3 regions of the Massilia litorea genome follow, and region 2 is predicted to be linked to each of the others. Evidence: predicted binding sites of a transcription regulator. Region 2 holds the regulator's gene; each other region holds the start of a gene.

Region 1 (6,554 bases), 400 kb from region 2:
GGCAGACGATGGTGTTGGCGTTGCCGCGGCCATTGAACATCAGCGCCTGGCGGTGACGGCAGACGTTGGACAGCACCTCGATGCCGTTGGCATTGCGCACGAGCATGCGGCCTTCGTTTTCGGAAGGCAGGGTCGCGAAATCGCCCGTTTCCGGCACCATCAGTTCATGGCCGACGTAGCGCGGTCCCTTCTGGAACAGCTGCTCGATTTCGCGCTGCAACAGCGCATTGTCAAAATATACATTTACCGGAAGCTGAGCGCAGGAGCGCGCCAGCTTGGCGTGGGTAGCCAGATCGGACATCCCAACCCCCCTTTATAAAAGCATCACCGCAAAGAAGAGAAAGAATCCAAAGACCAGTATTTTTTTGGAAGGAAATACGGTATTTCGGACAGAACCGGAGATTATAGCGTGGAACGAGCTCAGCCGGGCTCGATAACCTGCTGCGCGTTGGATTGTTGCCCTCCGATGCTCGCTGTACCTCCGTACAGCTGCGCTTCTCGGGCAACACTCCTGCCGCTCGCGACGGTTATCGAGCCCGGGGCCCGTCCCCGATCAACGTGGTCCGTCGCGTGATTGTGGTGCGCAATGGCACAGATAGTGCCGGAAAGGCATGGTTTTCATGAATTCAAAGGCGGTTGCGCTTTCGACGAACTGTTCTATTTAGCAGCTCGGCAATCGCGCCGGACCACCCCTAGGGTGTGGATTGTTTTAAAATACGCGATTCAACTCCCGCGTGGCGCACCCGATGCGCATGGCGGGATCGCCGGCCCAACAAGAAGACACTATGGCAATCAATTCAAACGCGGGAGCAGCGGAGTCGAATACCAGCCCGGCCTCCTTCGAGGAAGCAATGGCTGAGCTGGCCCAGCTCGTCACCCAGATGGAAGGCGGCCAGCTGCCGCTGGAAGCTTCGGTCGCGGCCTATGCGCGCGGCTCGGAGCTGGTGAAGTTTTGCGCGGCCCAGCTGGAAAAGGTCGAGTCCCAGGTGAAGGTGCTCGAGGGCGACATGCTCAAACCCTTCAGCGCCGACGGCGCGGGCGAGGGCGCGTAATGACGCAGATGCTGACGGAGGAACTGCCGTTCGCAGCCTGGATGGCCGGCGTGCAGGCCGAGGTCGAGGATGCGCTCTCGGACTATCTGCCGCCGGCGCACCTGGTGCCGCACAAGCTGCATGAGGCGATGCGCTACACGGTCCTTGGCGGCGGCAAGCGCGTGCGTCCGCTGCTGGTCTACGCCAGCGGCGCCCTGTTCGGGGCCGACCCGCAGGCACTGGCGCGTGCCGCCAGCGCGCTGGAGATGATCCACGCCTATTCGCTGGTGCACGACGACATGCCCTGCATGGACGACGACGAACTGCGCCGCGGCAAACCGACCGTGCACGTCGCCTACGACGAAGCGACGGCGCTGCTGGTCGGCGACGCGTTGCAGGCCCAGGCTTTCCAGGTACTGAGCGGAACCGACACGCTGCCGCCCGTGCGCCTGATCGGCATGCTGCGCCTGCTGGCCGAAGCGGCGGGCTCGAGCGGCATGTGCGGCGGCCAGGCGATCGACCTCGACAGCGTCGGCCTGGCCTTGAGCCTCGAGCAGCTCGAGCGCATGCACCAGCTGAAAACCGGCGCCCTGCTGCGCGCATCGGTGCTGCTGGGCGCACTGTGCGGCAAGGAGTTGAATGACGCCGAACTGGAAAGTTTAAAAGCCTATTCGAAGGCGGTCGGCCTGGCGTTCCAGGTCGTCGACGACGTGCTCGACGCCACGGCCGATTCGGCCACGCTCGGCAAGACCGCCGGCAAGGATGCGGCCGACAACAAGCCGACCTATGTGTCGATCCTCGGCCTGGAAGAATCGAAAGCACTGGCGCAGAAATTGCGGCGCGACGCGCATGACGCGCTGGCGCCATTTGGAGAACAAGCACTGCGGCTGCGCGAACTCGCGGACCTGATCGTGCAGCGGAAGGCCTAAATGAAACTGCTAGAAACCATCAACGACCCGTCTGACCTGCGTATGCTGCCGCGCACGCAACTGACGCCGCTCGCGGACGAGCTGCGCCAGTTCCTGCTGCATTCGGTCTCGAAAACGGGTGGCCACCTGTCCTCGAACCTGGGGACGGTCGAACTGACCATCGCGCTGCACTACGTGTTCGAGACGCCGCACGACCGCATCGTCTGGGACGTGGGCCACCAGACCTATTCCCATAAAATCCTGACCGGCCGCCGCGAGCGCATGAACACGCTGCGCCAGCTGAACGGCCTGTCGGGCTTCCCGAAGCGCGACGAAAGCGAATACGACACCTTCGGCACCGCGCACTCGTCGACCTCGATCTCGGCCGCGCTCGGCATGGCCGCCGCGGCCAAGCTGAAGGGCGAGCACCGCCACGCGATTGCCGTGATCGGCGACGGCTCGATGACGGCCGGCATGGCCTTCGAGGCGCTGAACAATGCGGGCGTCGAGGAAGACTGCAACCTGCTGGTGGTCCTGAACGACAACGACATGTCGATCTCGCCGCCGGTGGGCGCGCTCAACCGCTACCTGGCGCGCTTGATGAGCGGCCAGTTCTACGCCGCGGCCAAGACGGTCGGTAAAAGCGTGCTGCCCGGTCCCGTGCTCGACCTGGCGCGCAAGATCGAGGAACACGCGAAGGGCATGGTGGTCCCGGCCACGATGTTCGAGGAATTCGGTTTCAATTACATCGGCCCGATCGACGGCCATGATCTCGACTCGCTGATCCCGACGCTGGAAAACATCAAGAAGCTCAAGGGCCCGCAGTTCCTGCACGTGGTCACAAAAAAGGGCCAGGGCTACAAGCTGGCCGAGGCCGAACCGATCCTGTACCACGGCACCGGCAAATTCAATCCGACCGAGGGCATCATCCCGGCCACGGCGCCCGCGAAGATCACCTACACCGAAGTCTTCGGCAACTGGCTGTGCGACATGGCGGCGGCAGACCCGCGCCTGGTCGGTATCACGCCGGCGATGCGCGAGGGCTCGGGCATGGTGCGCTTCCATGCGCAATACCCGGAGCGCTATTTCGACGTCGGCATCGCCGAGCAGCACTCGGTGACCTTCGCCGGCGGCCTCGCCACCGAAGGCATGAAGCCGGTGGTCGCGATCTACTCGACCTTCCTGCAGCGCGCCTACGACCAGCTGATCCACGACGTGGCGCTGCAGAACCTGGACGTGACCTTCGCCCTGGACAGGGCCGGCCTGGTCGGCGCCGACGGTGCCACGCACGCCGGCAATTACGATTTGTCCTACCTGCGCTGCATCCCGAACATGGTCGTCATGGCGGCTTCCGACGAGAACGAGTGCCGGCAGATGCTGACCACCGCTTACCACTACCCGGGTCCGGCGGCGGTGCGCTATCCGCGCGGCGCCGGCATCGGCGCGGCCATCCAGCAGGAACTCACCTCGATCGAGATCGGCAAGGGCGAGATCAAGCGCAAGGGCGAAAAGATCGCCATCCTGGCCTTCGGCTCGATGGTGGCGCCGAGCCTGGGCGCGGCCAGCGAACTGAATGCGACGGTTGCCAACATGCGCTTCGTGAAACCGCTCGACCTCGAGCTGGTGAAACAGCTGGCGCTCGAACACGAGGTGCTGGTGACGGTGGAAGAGGGCGCGACCATGGGCGGCGCGGGCAGCGCCGTGGCCGAAGCACTGGCCGCAAACGGCATCGTGAAGCCGTTGCTGATCCTCGGCCTGCCGGATAAGTTCATCGACCAGGGCGACCCGGCGGCGCTGCTGGCCTCGGTCGGGCTCGATGCCAAGGGCATCGCCGCCTCGATCCGCGCGCGCTTTGGCGCGGCGGGGGAACCCAGGCTGGTGGTCAACAACACCTGAAGCAGGAGCAAATAAAAAAGCGGCGCTGATGCGCCGCTTTTTTTCATTGCGCAATAGAAATAATCGTTTCAAAAACCTGAAATGATAGGATAAATAAATCGGAAAACTTTACAGTTGCCGTATGTCATCAGTAACAATTTACCCTAAGTCATTGATTTGTAAGTAATCGCCTTAGCTGGCACGGGTATTGCATATAGAGGCTACAACCCAACTGAAGAGAAATGACTGATCATGAAATTCCTGAAAAAACTCGCTTGTGCCGCAGCTGTTGCAATGACCGTCGCCGGTGGCGCTAACGCCGCTACCGTGTTGAACGACTGGGTCTTCAATCCAATCGGCGGCGGCTATGCCAGCGGCCAGCAAGTCAACGAATACCTGGACGTGAACGGCAACGCCTTCATCCAGATCAACCCGACCGGCGGCTCGAGCTTCTCGTTCGCGGAACACGCAGTGTTCAACATCGTCCAGGCTGACAGCAACAGCCAGCTGTTCCCGGTGAACTACCCAGGCGGCAATATCTCGGCAACCTTCGAAGCGACCGGTACCGGTAACTTCAGCGGCGCCTTCAGCTTCAGCGGCGGCACCATCCGCATGTACCAGAACGCGACCAACCAGTACGGCACGTCGGCTGGCATCTACGGTGCCAACCAGGGCAACATGATCGCCGAGTTCACCGTGCTGGCCGGCGGCGGCGGTCTGGTCGATGCAAGCGGCTCGCCAACCAACAACGGTCAAGTCACCGTGCTGGCCAAGGCTAGCCAGGGTTCGCTGGATTCGGGCTACTTCTTCCGTGAAAACGGCCAGGACCTGTCGACCGAGTCGATCATGGCCTTCGCCTTCACCAACGCCAACACCGTCGCTAACCCGACCAGCATCCTGGTCGACGAAGTCGCTTGCCAGTACGCCAATTTCACCGGCAACGGTTGCAACGGTTCGGCTTACGCCAACACCCCAGGCAGCTTCTTTGTCAGCAACAACGGTCAGTTCAAACTGGCTGAAGTGCCAGAGCCAGGTTCGCTGGCCCTGTTCGGCATCGCCATGCTGGGCGCTGGCGTCGTGAGCCGCAAGCGCGCCAAGAAGGCGTAATGTAGTTTGAATGTGCCGCCCTTGAAAAAGGGCGGACTCAAAAAAAGCCGGTCAGCCAAGCTGACCGGCTTTTTTTATGGCCCTGTCCCGTCCTGGCCTGTCAGCCCGCGGGCTTCCCGAACAGCTCCTCGGCGCGCCGGAACAGGATCCAAGAGGTGGCGATGTATTTGTCGCCGCTGGCCGGCACATGTCCCTTGTGCGTATGCGTGAACCCGGCCGGCGCGATGATCAGGCGTCCCTTGCGCGCTTCCACCTTGCGCCCCTGGTACAGGAATTCGGTCTCGCCGCCCTGCGCCACATCGTTCAGATAAAACTGGAACAGCAGCACCCGGTGCAGCGTCTCGCAGCTGGCGTTCTGCGGATAGACTTCCGAATGCCAGTGGTGGTAGCCGCCGGTCCCCTGCAAATACTTCTGCAGGTTGATCGGCCCGCAGCGGTACATCGACTGCAGCAGCGCGCCAAGATGCGGCCGGCCGCATTCGTCGAAGTTCTCCAGCGACAGCGCCACCGGCTGGCCGGTGCGCGGATGCGCCACCATCGGCGCCAGCGCGCCCAGCACCAGTGCGCGGTACTGGTCGATATACGCCGTCAGATGCTGTGCCACGGCAGACATCATCAGGTTGCCGACGTCATGCCATTCCTTGTGCGGGCCGATGGTCAGGTCCCAGCTGTCCTTCTTGCTGGTGTCGACGCCGTTGCCGGTGCGCCCGCGCACGACCTTGTCGCTGGCATTGAAACGGTTGATGATCGCGTCGCATTGTTCGGGCGTGAGGGCGTTGTCGTAGATGCCGATGAAGTCGTCCAAGGTCGATCCTGTTCGCTGGTGGGTTGCACTGTTGGGGTGGATTGTGCCCATCAGTGTACCGCGCTGCAGGCTGCCGTGGACGCTGGCCTTGCCTGCGCGTCGAGGACGCATGCATTTCTATCGTGCAACCCGTATTGACGAGTTTTGATACCGTATGTATCAGAACGCGGGAGGCCTCACCGAGCGGAACGGTTCTGCCAGCCTACCTGCGCGTCAATGGAGATAATCGATGAAAACGAAGTGGTCTACCATGCCGCTCGGCCTTGCGCTACTGTACGCAGGGCTGCACGCGGGAATCGCCGGCGCCGCCAACCCGGCGGCAGGCAGCGTTACCGACCGCACGACCTCGACGGCCTATACGTCCGGCCCTTTCCTGGTGCCCAACACCAGCGGACTGGCCGGCAGTGTCACCTGCAATGCCGCCTTGCCGTGCGACGACTTCACGCTGAAGGTCGACGTGCCTGCCGCGTACGCGGCGGACCACAACCTGACCGTGCGTGTGCAATGGGCCAACGCCAGCGCGGACTTCGACCTGTACGTGCTGGACGAGGCCGGCAACATCGTCGGTTCGGCCGCTTCGTCGAGCGACCCCGAGGTCGCCGTGTTGCCCGCGGTGACCGGCACCTACACCATCCGCATCGTGCCGTTCGCGCCGTTGGGCGAGAGCATCAGCGCCAGCGTCGAACTCGCAGCGAAGCCGGTCGCGCCGGCCCCCGGCAGCGGTCCGTCGCCCAGCTATACGAGCTACCAGCCGCCGGCCGCCAGCGGGCTCGGCAAGAACGCGGGCGAACCCTCGATCGGCGCCAACTGGAAGTCCGGCAAGGTGAT
Region 2 (6,554 bases):
GCCGCTCGGTCAGCAGTTTGACGACGATGGCGGTCGACGACATCGCCAGCGCGCCGCCCAGGGCAAAGGCGGCCTGCCAGCTGATGTGCAGCTGCGGCGCCCACATCGTCAGAACGAAGCCGCCCAGGATGGTGGCGACGATGGTCAGCACCACCTGCGCCAGTCCCAGCCCGAACACGATGCGCCGCATCGAGCGCAGCTGGGCCAGCGAAAATTCGAGGCCGATGGAAAACATCAAAAATACGACACCGAATTCGGCCAGCGCGTGGGTCGCGCCGGTTTCCGCCGCGAGGCCGAAAGCGTGCGGGCCGATCAGCACGCCGACGGCCAGGTAACCCAGCATCGGCGGCAGGTGCAGGCTGCGAAACACGACCACGCCGAGCACGGCGCTGCCGAGCAGCAGCAGGGTCAATTCAAGTCCGGATGCCATGCGTTTTTAAGATCTTTATGCTGAGCGATCGTGGTTTTGATACGTCTGGCAAGTTTTTTGCTTTCGCAATTCGTTTATACTTACAGAATGAGTGTAACCGATGAAAAAACAATGCTGAACAGTTTTGACGAGAACCAGTCGCGCCGCGTGCTGGAGCTGGCGCGCGAAACCCTGACCATCGAGGCCGACGCCATCCACGCCATGCACGCCCGTCTCGGCGCCGACGACAGCGTCGCCCGCGCGGTCGGCCTGATGTTCGCCTGCACCGGCCGCGTGGTGGTGTCGGGCATGGGCAAATCCGGCCATATCGCGCGCAAGATCGCCGCGACCCTGGCCTCGACCGGGACCCCGGCCATGTTCGTCCACCCGGGTGAAGCCGCCCACGGCGACCTCGGCATGGTGACCGACAAGGACGTGTTCATCGCGATCTCGTATTCCGGCGAATCCTCCGAATTGATGGACATCCTGCCGGTCGTGAAACGCATGGGCACGCCCCTGATCGCGATGACCGGCAAGCCGCAATCGCGCCTGGCGCAGCTCTCCGACGTCCACCTCGACGTCTCGGTGTCCAAGGAAGCCTGCCCCCTGAACCTGGCGCCGACCGCCAGCACCACCGTCACGCTGGCCCTGGGCGACGCGCTGGCCGTGGCGCTGCTCGATGCGCACGGCTTCCGCGAGGAAGACTTCGCGCGCTCGCATCCGGGCGGCGCCCTGGGCCGGCGCCTGCTGACCCATGTGCGCGACGTGATGCGCAGCGGAGAAGCGATTCCCGCCGTGACCCCGGATACGCCGCTCACCCGCGCGCTGCTGGAGATCAGCCAGAAGGGCATGGGCATGACGGCCGTGGTCGACCCCGGCTTCAAGCCGCTGGGTGTGTTCACCGACGGCGACCTGCGCCGCCTGATCGAGCGCATGCAGGACTTTTCGAATGTGACCATCCGCGACGTGATGCACGTCGGCGCGCGCACCGTGCACCCCGACCAGCTGGCGGTCGACGCGGTCGCGATCATGGAAGAGTTCCGCATCAACCAGATGCTGGTCGTCGATGAAGCGGGCGTGCTGGTCGGCGCGCTGCACATCCACGACCTGACGCGCGCCAAGGTGATTTAAATGACCCCGCTGGAACACATGACCCGCGCGGCGCGCGTAAAAGTGATGATCTTCGACGTCGACGGCATCCTGACCGACGGCAGCCTGACCTATGGGCCGGACGGCGAGGTCACCAAGACCTTCAACGTGCTCGATGGCCTCGGCATCCAGCTGCTGCAGAAGACGGGCGTGATCACCGCCATCATCAGCGCGCGCAAATCGCCGATCGTGCTGGCGCGTGCCCGCGACCTCGGCATCAACCACGTCTGGCAGGGCCACCATGACAAGCGCGTCGCGTTTGCCGAGCTGCTCGAGCAGACCGGCTTCACGGCCGAGCAGTGCGGCTACATCGGCGACGACGTGATCGACCTGCCGCTGCTGACGAAAGTCGGTTTCGCCGTGACGGTGCCGACCGGGCATCCGGAAGTGCAGCACCGTGCGCACTATGTGACGAAAGCCGGCGGCGGCCGCGGCGCCGTGCGCGAAGTGTGCGACATGGTCATGCGCGCCCAGGGCACGTACGAGCAGGCGCTCTCGCCCTATTTCGCATGAGTTCAAATGAATTCGACTAAGCGCTTAACCGCATGGCAACCTACGTGAACAAACGGACCGCGCACCGCTGGCGCCTGCTGGCCTTGATGCTGACGGCGGTCTTCTTCGCCTTCGGCAGCTTCTGGCTGCTGCAGGCGGTCCAGACCGACGATGCGACGGGCGTCGGCAACGGCCTGAACGAACCCGACTACATCGTCGAGAATTTCAGCTTCGTGCGCATGACCGAACACGGCGCGCCGCGCTACGTGGTGTCGGGCGCGCGCCTGGCCCACCATCCGGACAACGACGTTTCGGAAGTGACCAGGCCGGTCGTCGAGAGCATGGCGCCGGGCCGCCCGCGCATGACCATGCACGCCGACCGCGGCCAGGTCTACCACGGCGAAGACCGCGTCGAGTTGATGGGCAACGTCGACGTCAACCGCCCGGCCACGCCGAAGAGCGCGGCCCTGCGCGCGAAAACCGAGGCCCTGACCGTGCTGGCCGACGACGAGATCGTCAAGACCGATCGTCCGGTCCAGATGACGCTCGGCGCCGCCTCGGCCAACGGCGTCGGCATGGTGGCCGAGAACCCGACGCAGAAGCTGCACCTCGGCGGCCGCGGCCAGATCGTCTATCCGCCGCGTACGAGCCCCGCACCCAACCAATAACAGGAACGAGCCCTAATGAAAAACATCTTCGCCGCCGCCTTCCTTTCGCTGCTGTCGCTGACGGCAGCCCACGCCGAGCGCGCGGACTCGCTCAAGCAGGCCGTCATCAACTTCGATTCGCTCGACGTCGACGAAGTCACGCAGACGCGCATCCTGACGGGGAATGTGGTCCTCACGCGCGGCACCCTGATCCTGAAGTCGGACCGCGCGCTGCTCAAGGAAACCCCGGAAGGCTACATGAACGTCACGCTTACTTCGAACCCGGGGCGCGTGGCGACCTTCCGCCAGAAGCGCGACGGCGGCCCGGACCTGTGGGTCGAAGGCCAGGCCGAGCGCATCGAATACGACGAGCGGGTGGAACTCGTGAAACTGTTCTCGAAGGCGATCGTGAAGGAACTCGAGAACGGGCGCCTGACGAACGAACTCGATGGCGCCTACATCTCCTACGACAACCGCAAGGAAGTGGCCACCGTGCGCAACGACGCCAGCGGCGAGACCAAGTCCGGCGGCGGCCGCGGGACCCTGATCATCGCGCCGCGCCGCACTGCGCCCGCCGCGGCTCCAGCGGCGGCTCCGGCAGCGCCGGCAGCACCAGGAAAGAAATAATGAAAGATGCACGCGACAACCGCAGCACCCTGGTGGTGCGCGGACTGCAAAAAAGCTATGGCAAGCGCCTGGTCGTGCGCGACGTCTCGCTGGAAGTCGGCTGCGGCGAAGTCGTCGGCCTGCTCGGCCCCAACGGCGCCGGCAAGACCACCTCGTTCTACATGATCGTCGGCCTGGTGCCGTCGGACGCCGGCACCATCGAGATCAATGGCGCCAACATTTCGAGCCTGCCGATCCACCGGCGCGCGGTGATGGGCCTGTCGTACCTGCCGCAGGAAGCCTCGGTGTTTCGCAAGCTGACGGTGGAAGACAATATCCGCGCCGTGCTCGAACTGCAGCGCGACGACAACGGCAAGGCGCTGACGAAGGATGCCATCAATACGCGCCTCGACTCGCTGCTGGCCGAACTGCAGATCGAGAAGCTGCGCGAGAACCCGGCCCTGTCGCTGTCGGGCGGCGAGCGGCGCCGCGTCGAGATCGCGCGCGCGCTGGCGACCAATCCGCGCTTCGTGCTGCTCGACGAGCCGTTCGCCGGCGTCGACCCGATCGCCGTGATCGAGATCCAGCGCATCGTGCGCTTCCTGAAGGAGCGCGGCATCGGCGTCCTGATCACCGACCACAATGTGCGCGAGACGCTCGGCATCTGCGACCGCGCCTACATCATCAACCAGGGCGCGGTGCTGGCGTCGGGACGTCCCGACGACATCATCGCCGACGAGTCGGTACGACGCGTCTACCTGGGCGAACACTTCCGCATGTAGCAAGGCTGTAGCAACAACACGGGACACCGAGCGGCACCATGAAACAATCCCTGCAACTCCGGACTTCGCAGCACCTGGCGCTCACGCCGCAGCTTCAGCAGTCGATCCGCCTGCTGCAGCTCTCCACCCTTGAACTACATCAGGAGATCGAGCAGATCCTGTCCGATAACCCGCTGCTCGAACGGCTCGACGACCCGCTCGACCACTCGGTGCGCCTGCTGGCCGACGGCGCGATCAACAGCGCGCCGGCGCAAGCCGAGGCGCCGGCGCCGAACAACGAGGAGGGCGCCCCTGCGCCCGAGGCGGCCGAGGGCGGCGAAGGCGGCGAGGTCGAACGCGGCGAGTCCGAGGGCGACTGGGGAGAGGGTTCGCGCGCATCGAGCGGCGACGGCGACGACGACGGCCGCCCGCAGCTCGGCGCGGTCGGCGTGACCCTGCGCGAGCATCTGTGCGAGCAGATTCGCGTGACGGGCGTCACGGCGCGCGACCGCGCGCTGGCCGAACTCGTGATCGACGCGATCGACGACAACGGCTACCTGGAGGAGCAGCTCGACGAGATCCATGCGCGCTTGCCGGAGGAGCTCGAGGTCGAGATGGACGAACTGCGCTGCGCGCTGGCGCTGGTGCAAAGCCTGGACCCGGTCGGCGTCGGCGCGCGCAGCGCATCCGAATGCCTGGCGCTGCAGATCCGCGCGATGCCGGGCGTGCCGCTGGTGACGCGGCGCATGGCCCTGAAAATCGTCGAGGGGTATCTGAGCTGGTTCGCGCAGCGCGAATTCACGAAACTGAAAAAAGCGCTCGACTGCGACGACGAGGACCTGCGTGAAGCGCAGGCCGTGATCCGCCAGTGCAATCCGCATCCCGGCGCCGCCTTCGCGTCGAGCGTCTCGGATTACGTCGTACCGGACGTTATTGTCCGCAAGTCGAAGGGCGGCTGGAGCGTCTCGCTGAACAACGAAGTGATGCCGCGCCTGCGTGTGAACAACGTCTATGCGAATTTGCTCAAGCAGGGCAAAGGCGAAGGCCAGATGAGCGCGCAGCTGCAGGAAGCGAAGTGGCTCATTAAAAATATGCGCCAGCGTTTCGACACGATCCTGCGTGTTTCGCAGGCAATTGTGGAGCGCCAGAAGAACTTTTTCAGCCATGGCGCGGTTGCCATGCGTCCCCTTGTGCTTCGCGAGATAGCTGATACACTAGGACTACACGAGAGCACAATTTCTCGCGTGACAACTCAAAAATTCATGCTGACCCCGCACGGCATGTTTGAGCTGAAGTATTTCTTCGGAAGCCATGTCGCCACCGAAGCGGGGGGCGAAGCATCGTCTACGGCGATACGGGCGCTCATTGCGCAACTGACAGGAGCAGAAGACCCAAAGAACCCATTATCCGACAGCAAGATCGCGGAAATGCTCGGTGAACAAGGGATGGTCATTGCGCGCCGCACGGTTGCAAAATACCGCGAGGCACTCAAGATTCCTCCCGTCAGTCTCCGCAAATCCTTGTAACAGCGGCCCCCATGCGCACTCCCTGCGCGGCGCGGCGGCCGCTACATTTTCAAAGGAGTGTGTATGAATCTCACCATCAGTGGCCACCACCTCGACGTCACCCCCGCCATCCGTGAATACGTACAGAACAAGCTCGAACGCATCACCCGCCATTTCGATCAAGTGATCGATTCCCACGTCATCCTCGCGATCGACAACCTCACCGAAAAAGACAAACGACAGAAGGCCGAGATCAACCTGCGCGTCTCCGGCAAGACCGTACACGTGGAAAGTGTGGCGCAAGACCTGTATGCGGCGATCGATCTCCTGATGGACAGGCTCGATCGCCAGGTGATGAAATACAAGACGATGTTGAAGGACCATAGTCGTGAGGCGCTCAAGCGCCTGCCTGAAGGCGGAGAGGCTGCTGCTGCGATCTGATCGCGCATCGAGCACCGTCTGAACGAGGGCGCCGGAAGGCGCCCTTTTCATTTTGTGCGGTGGACGGCAGTGTCTTGGGTAAAATGCTTGTCTTTTCCATCAACGAATTCGCCATGACCGACCATGTCCTGACCCGCGTTGCCAACGGCACCGGCATCATCACGCTCGACCGTCCCAAGGCCCTGAACTCCCTCTCGCTGGCGATGGTGCGGCGTCTGACCGACATCCTGCTGGCCTGGCGCGACGACGCGTCGGTGTGCGCGGTCGTCCTCACCAGCAGCAGCGAAAAAGCCCTGTGCGCGGGCGGCGATATCCGCTTCTTCCACGAAGCCGGCCACGCGACCCCCACCGGCGGCAGCGCCCTGCTCGAAGATTTCTTCACCGAGGAATACGCGCTGAACCATCTGATCCACTTCTATCCGAAACCGTATGTATCGATCATGGACGGCGTGGTGATGGGCGGCGGCATGGGTATCGCCCAGGGCGGTCCTGAAACTGGCCTGCGCATCGTGACCGAGCGCACGAAGATGGCGATGCCGGAAGT
Region 3 (6,554 bases), 690 kb from region 2:
CGGGCGCCTGATCGAGTCGCGCTACGTGAACCGCTCGGCGACTTTTGTCTTCAACATCGGCGAGCGCTTCTTCGGTTCGATGACGGCGTATGTCCACGGTCCGCAGTCGGAAAAATACGACTTCACCAGCGCGCTGCCGACGCAGCTGCTGGTGACCTTGGCGCCAAGCCTGATGCCGATGATCGAACCGCCGCAAGGCAGCGTGGGCGCCACGCGCCAGTGCGTGCGTTGAACCCGGGTGAACGGGCGCGCCGGGCCAGCCGGCGCGCCGTCTCCAGAATCCGCAGTTTCAGCCTCGTCTCCCTGCGCGACCTGCTGGTCGCCGCAGGGCCGACGATCGTCCTCGTCATCGCTGCCTGTGTCGTCGCCTATTGGGTAGTGGACCCGGCCCCGCCGCGCCAGGTGCGCCTGGCCACCGGCCAGGAAAACAGCGCCTACGAAGCCTTCGGCAAGCAGTACGCGAAGGAACTGAAAAAGGACGACATCCGCGTCACCCTCCAGCCGACGCTCGGCTCGCGCGAGAATCTCGAGCGCCTGCGCAGCGGCCAGGCCGACATCGCCTTCGTCCAGAGCGGCTCGACCAGCGAAGAGCAGGCCGATAAAAAAGTAAAGGAGCTCGGCCTCGTGTCGCTCGGCAGCCTGTTCACCGAACCGGTGTGGCTGTTCGTACGCGAGGGCGTCAAGACGAAAAGCCTCACCGGCCTGCGCGGACTGCGCATCAACCTGGGGCCGGAAGGCACGGGCGTGCCCAACCTGTTCCGGCAGATCTTGAGTGTCAATGGGGTCGAGCCGAAAGAGCTCCGCATCGGCGCGCTCGAGAACACGCCGGCCACCGTCGAACTGCTGGCCGGGCGCATCGACGGCCTGGTCTTCAGTTCGGCCCCGGAAGCGCCGCTGATCCAGATGCTGCTGCAAACCCCGGGCATCCGCCTCTTCAATTTCAGCCAGGCCGAAGCCTATACCCGGCGCCTGCCTTTCCTCACGCACGTGACCCTGCCGCGCGGCATCGTCGACCTCGGGCGCGACATCCCTTCGCAGGACTACCATCTGATCGCGCCGACGGCGACCCTGGTCGCGCGCGCGGACCTGCATCCGGCGCTGATCGATTTGTTCGTGAAGGCGGCCGGCGAGATCCACGGCGGGGCAGGGTGGTTCCAGCAGCAGGGCCAGTTCCCGTCACCGAAGTTCACCGAGATTCCGGTAGCAAGCGAGGCGGCGAAATACTACCGGGACGGCCCGCCGCTGCTGCAGCGCTACATGAGCTTCTGGCTGGCGAATTTGTTCGACCGGCTGTGGGTCGTGGTGGTGGCGCTGGCGGCGCTGGTGATTCCCTTGTCGAAGATCGTGCCGCCGCTGTACGTGTGGCGGGTGCGTTCGCGCGTCTACCGCTGGTACGGCGAGTTGCGTGCGGTGGAGCAGGCCTGGGAGGGCGTGGTCGAAGCGCAGCGCGAGATTGTCCGCCACGATTTGCTGCACCGCCTCGACGAGATCGAGGAGCAGGTCAACCACATCTCGATCCCGCTGGCCTATGCCGACGGCCTGTATGGCTTGCGCGGCCATATCAACATCGTGCGCCAGCGGCTGCAGGCGGCACACCATGACGAAAGCGGATTGCCCGAATAACAATTCCTCACTGAATGCGATTACACTGGCGGCCGTCTTTGTTCAGAGGAATTCATGATGCGTCGCCCGCTTTCCCGTCCGCTTTCCCTGCTCGCGCTGTCGATGGCGCTTGCCTTCGGTCCTGGTCCGATGTTGGCCGCCACGCTGGCCTCCAGCGAGAGCGCCGCCGACGCGCCCGCCGCCAGGCGCAACCTGCGCGAAACCTATACCAAGTACGAATACCGGATCCCGATGCGCGACGGCGTCAAGCTGTTCACGACCGTCTACGTGCCGAAGGACGGTGCACGCAGCTACCCCTTCCTGATGCAGCGCACGCCCTACAGCGCCGGCGTCCAGGCCGAGGGAGAGCTGCGCTATGGCGTCGACTGGATGCCGGGTTCGATCGGTCCCTCGCCCGAGTTCGAGGATGCCGGCTATATCTTCGTGAAGCAGGACGTACGCGGACGCTACATGTCGGAAGGGAAGTGGCAGGAGATGACGCCGCACGCGCAGGCGAAACGGGCCGCGGGCGAGGGCATCGAGAGCCAGGACATGCACGACACCGTGGCCTGGCTGCTGAAAAACGTCCCGAACAACAACGGCAAAGTCGGCATCTACGGCATCAGCTATCCGGGCTTCTATACGGCGGCCAGCATCATCGATTCGCACCCCGCGATCCGGGCCGCCTCGCCGCAGGCGCCGATCGCCGACCTCTACCTGGGCGACGACTCCTACCACGGCGGCGCCTTCATGCTGGCCGCGAACTTCGATTTTTATGCCGCCTTTACCGAGGCGCCGAATCCGACCCCGCTGCCGAAGAGCTGGGCTGGATTCGAATACGGTACGACCAGCGCCTACGACTTCTTCCTGGAGCGCCTGAGCCTGTCGAACATCGCCGCCAGCATGAGCGAACAGCAGCGCGCACTGTTCCTGCCGAACGTCGAACACGATACCTATGACGCGTACTGGAAGGCGCGGGCGATTGCACCGCACCTGAAGAACGTCAAGGCGGCCGTGCTGGCGGTCGGCGGCTGGTTCGACGCCGAAGATCCGCAGGGCCCGTTCACGACCTATGGCGCCATCGAAAAGCAGAACCCGGGCATCGTGAACAGCCTGGTGATGGGGCCATGGGTGCACGGGGGCTGGGCACGCGGAGAAGGTGCGCGCCTGGGGCACGTGAATTTCGACAGCAAGACCTCGGAATACTTCCGCAAGGAGCTGCAGTTCCCCTTCTTCGAGCAGCACCTGAAGGGCGTGAAACCGGCCGCGGCGCTCGCCGAGGTCACCGCCTTCGAGACCGGCAGCAATGTGTGGCGCCGTTATTCGGCCTGGCCGCCGGTACAGGCCAAAGCGCGCACCCTCTACTTCGGCGCCGACGGCAAGCTCGGATGGACCCAGCCGGCGGTCGCCGGCGCTTTCGACGAATACGTGGCCGACCCGCGCAAACCGGTGCCCTATATCGGCTACCCGGCAACCGGTGTACCGCAGGAATACATGGTCTCGGACCAGCGCTTCGCCGCTACGCGTCCGGACGTGCTGGTCTACCAGAGCGCCGTGCTGGAAGACGACGTGACGATCGCCGGGCCGGTGGTGCCGAAGCTGTTCGTCTCGACCAGCGGCACCGACGCCGATTGGGTCGTGAAACTGATCGACGTGTATCCGGCGGCCTATCCGAAAGCGCCGGGTGAACACAAGGGCGGCGACATCGCAGCCCCGGGCGTGGAAATGGGCGGCTTCCAGCAGCTGGTGCGCGGCAACCCGCTGCGCGGCAAGTTCCGCAACAGCTATGAGAAGCCTGAGCCGTTCACGCCGAACAAGGTGGAAGCGCTCAGCTATGAGCTCGGCCAGGTGAACCACACCTTCCGCCGCGGCCACCGCATCATGGTGCAGGTGCAGAGTTCCTGGTTCCCGCTGGTCGACCTGAATCCGCAGACGTTTATCCACATCCCGAAGGCGAAGCCGGAAGATTTCGTCAAGGCGACCCAGCGCGTCTACCGCGCGCCCGCTACCCCGTCCGGTTTGCAAGTGATGGTGCTGCCGTAGGGTGGGCGGGTTCCCCCGGCCACGCGTTCGACAGGCCGCAGATCAGTCGCGAACGATCTACGCCCCGATCCAGGGCAGTCCCGCCTTGCACCATCCGCCCACCGTCTTGCGGTGTCCTTCCCCATCCTTGTCGCCCTCGAAGCCCTCGAGGATGTCGAAGGCGTTGGCGTAACCGAGTTCGGTCGCCACGCGCGCGCTGTGGCGCGAGCGCACGCCGGAGCGGCACAGGAAGAGCAGGACGTCGTCCTTGCCGGCCACGCGTTCGAGTTGCTGGCCGAACTGCGGATTCGGCTGGCCGCCCGGATAGCTCGCCCATTCGACCGCCAGGTGCTGGCCTTCCGGCACCACGACACGGCCTACCCAGTCGCGCTCGGCATTGGTGCGCACGTCCACCAGCTTCACGTTCGGCGCCGCCTGCAGCAGGGTGAAGGCCTCGTCCGGCGTTACCGCACCGGCATAGGGCTGGCCGGGGGCGCGTTCGCGCGCGGCGTCGAGTATCTCTTTGGTCGTTTTCATCTTGTCCTTTGTCGTTGATCGCACCGGCCTGGCGCAGGCTTGCCGAAATAGTGCGTCACGCCTCAAAATAGTGCATTTATGTGCAAGTGCACTACCATGGTGCAAACGTTCAATTGTGGTGCACCGTTGGATATTCCCGTGTTGCTGAAGATTTTATGGTTAAACTCTCGGCTTTCCAAAGAACGATTGCGTATTTAGTCATTCGAATCAGGCTGGCATGGTTCCTGCATAAGTTCCTGCGAGCATGTCGGAGGTTGGCTGACTGGTCGGTAACGATCTCGCCTGTTCTACGGCACCCCATTTTACTTAGGAGAAACGCATGGCAAAGACCGCCGCAGATGTGATGCAGTTGGTGAAGGACAATGAAGTCAAATTCGTGGATTTCCGCTTTGCGGATACCCGCGGTAAAGAGCAGCACGTCACCGTTCCTGTGTCGCACTTCGACCTCGACAAATTCGAGTCGGGCCACGCGTTCGACGGCTCATCGATCGCCGGCTGGAAGGGCATCGAAGCATCGGACATGATCCTGATGCCGGACCCGAACACCGCCAACATCGACCCGTTCATGGAAGAGACCACCCTGTTCATGCAGTGCGACGTGATCGAACCGTCGGACGGCAAGGGTTACGACCGCGACCCGCGCTCGATCGCCAAGCGCGCCGAAGCCTACCTGAAGTCGACCGGCCTGGGCGACACCGCCTATTTCGGTCCGGAGCCTGAATTCTTCATCTTCGATTCGATCCGTTGGAAAGTCGACATGTCGGGTTGCTTCGTGAAGATCGATTCGGACGAAGCTTCGTGGTCGACCGACGCGAAAACCGAAGGCGGCAACAGCGGCCATCGTCCAGCAGTCAAGGGCGGCTACTTCCCTGTGCCTCCGGTCGACAGCTTCCAGGACATGCGCTCGGAAATGTGCCTGATCCTCGAATCGCTCGGCATCCCGGTCGAAGTGCACCACCACGAAGTGGCCGGCGCCGGCCAGAACGAAATCGGCACCCGCTTCTCGACCCTGGTCGAGCGTGCCGACTGGACCCAGAACCTGAAATACGTGGTCTGGAACGTCGCCCACAGCTACGGCAAGACCGCCACCTTCATGCCGAAGCCGATCAACGGCGACAACGGCTCGGGCATGCACGTGCACCAGTCGATCTGGAAAGACGGCAAGAACCTGTTTGCCGGCGACGGCTATGCCGGCCTGTCGGAAACGGCGCTGTTCTACATCGGCGGCATCATCAAGCACGCCAAGGCCCTGAACGCAATCACCAACCCGGGCACCAACTCGTACAAGCGCCTGGTGCCTGGCTACGAAGCGCCGGTGAAACTGGCCTACTCGGCCCGTAACCGTTCGGCCTCGATCCGCATTCCGCACGTCCCGAACCCGAAGGGCCGCCGCATCGAAGTGCGCTTCCCGGACCCGCTGGCCAACGTCTACCTGTGCTTCGCCGCGCTGCTGATGGCGGGCCTGGACGGCATCCAGAACAAGATCCATCCGGGCGAAGCCGCCTCGAAGGACCTGTACCACCTGCCGCCGGAAGAAGACAAGCTGATCCCGACCGTCTGCTCCTCGCTCGAAGAAGCGCTGGAAGCCCTGGACAAGGACCGCGAGTTCCTGACCCGCGGCGGCGTGTTCAGCGACAGCATGATCGACGCCTACCTGGAACTGAAGATGAACGAAGTCCAGCGCCTGCGCATGACCCCGCACCCGGCCGAGTTCGACATGTACTACTCGTCGTAATCCGACTGTTGCGCTACGGCATCATAAGCTGTAAGCGCAGGTAACAAACGCGGGGAGAGCCATTGGCTTTCCCCGCGTTTTTTTATGGATGCGGTATATTCGGCTCAACTCCACCATGCACGCATTCAAGCGTGCTGCCTCTACTGATGCGAATGACAACCAGTGTGACCGGCCTGGTGTTGGCCGGCGTGATGTTCCATGGCGCCGCCGAAGCCCAGACCACGGTCTACAAATGCGTCGACGCGCAAGGCCGCGTCGAATTTACCGACACCGGCAAGAAAGGCTGCAAGGCGCTTGACCTGCCCGGCTATATCCCGGCGCCGGTCGAACGCCGCGGCCCGCCGCCAGCCGCTGCCCGCGCGAGCAATCCGGCTCCGGCCGCTGCCACGCCGAGCCCTTCGAACTTTCCGCGCGTCGACACCTCGCAGCAGCGTGCCCGCGACGACGACCGGCGCGGCATCCTGACCGAGGAACTGCGCGCGGAAGAACAGAAGCTGGGGGACTTGCGCAAGGTCTTCAACAACGGCGAACCCGAACGCCAGGGCAACGAGCGTAACTACGCCAAATACCAGGAACGCGTGGCGCAGATGCGCGACGACATCAGCCGCACCGAACGCAATATCGAAGCGCTGCGGCGCGAGATCGCCAACATACGATG

The links. Region 2 encodes sigma-54, which starts transcription at its own class of promoters, with help from an activator protein. Its sites were predicted from a motif close to TGGCANGNAANCTGCTTT; they were not measured.
Region 1: a site for sigma-54 is predicted at 4,012-4,029, ahead of pepA (flocculation-associated PEP-CTERM protein PepA). Genes of this name have one in related genera too.
Region 3: a site for sigma-54 is predicted at 4,375-4,392, ahead of glnA (type I glutamate--ammonia ligase). Genes of this name have one in related genera too.

Annotation. Positions count from the first base shown of each region.
Region 1 covers NZ_CP062941.1:401,583-408,136, reverse strand. The annotation lists gene LPB04_RS01750 (aromatic ring-hydroxylating oxygenase subunit alpha) at 1-301, opposite strand, end outside; gene LPB04_RS01745 (exodeoxyribonuclease VII small subunit) at 786-1,052, shown strand; gene LPB04_RS01740 (polyprenyl synthetase family protein) at 1,052-1,960, shown strand; gene dxs (1-deoxy-D-xylulose-5-phosphate synthase) at 1,961-3,835, shown strand; gene pepA (flocculation-associated PEP-CTERM protein PepA) at 4,067-4,921, shown strand; gene LPB04_RS01725 (2OG-Fe(II) oxygenase) at 5,022-5,726, opposite strand; gene LPB04_RS01720 (CARDB domain-containing protein) at 5,956-6,554, shown strand, end outside.
Region 2 covers NZ_CP062941.1:801,596-808,149, reverse strand. The annotation lists gene LPB04_RS03565 (monovalent cation:proton antiporter family protein) at 1-430, opposite strand, end outside; gene LPB04_RS03560 (KpsF/GutQ family sugar-phosphate isomerase) at 518-1,540, shown strand; gene LPB04_RS03555 (KdsC family phosphatase) at 1,541-2,071, shown strand; gene lptC (LPS export ABC transporter periplasmic protein LptC) at 2,116-2,718, shown strand; gene lptA (lipopolysaccharide transport periplasmic protein LptA) at 2,734-3,324, shown strand; gene lptB (LPS export ABC transporter ATP-binding protein) at 3,324-4,085, shown strand; gene LPB04_RS03535 (RNA polymerase factor sigma-54) at 4,124-5,590, shown strand; gene hpf (ribosome hibernation-promoting factor, HPF/YfiA family) at 5,654-6,010, shown strand; gene LPB04_RS03525 (enoyl-CoA hydratase/isomerase family protein) at 6,124-6,554, shown strand, end outside.
Region 3 covers NZ_CP062941.1:116,220-122,773, reverse strand. The annotation lists gene LPB04_RS00470 (transglycosylase domain-containing protein) at 1-232, shown strand, start outside; gene LPB04_RS00465 (TAXI family TRAP transporter solute-binding subunit) at 229-1,623, shown strand; gene LPB04_RS00460 (CocE/NonD family hydrolase) at 1,678-3,645, shown strand; gene LPB04_RS00455 (rhodanese-like domain-containing protein) at 3,703-4,161, opposite strand; gene glnA (type I glutamate--ammonia ligase) at 4,481-5,896, shown strand; gene LPB04_RS00445 (DUF4124 domain-containing protein) at 6,049-6,554, shown strand, end outside; gene glnL (nitrogen regulation protein NR(II)) at 6,552-6,554, shown strand, end outside.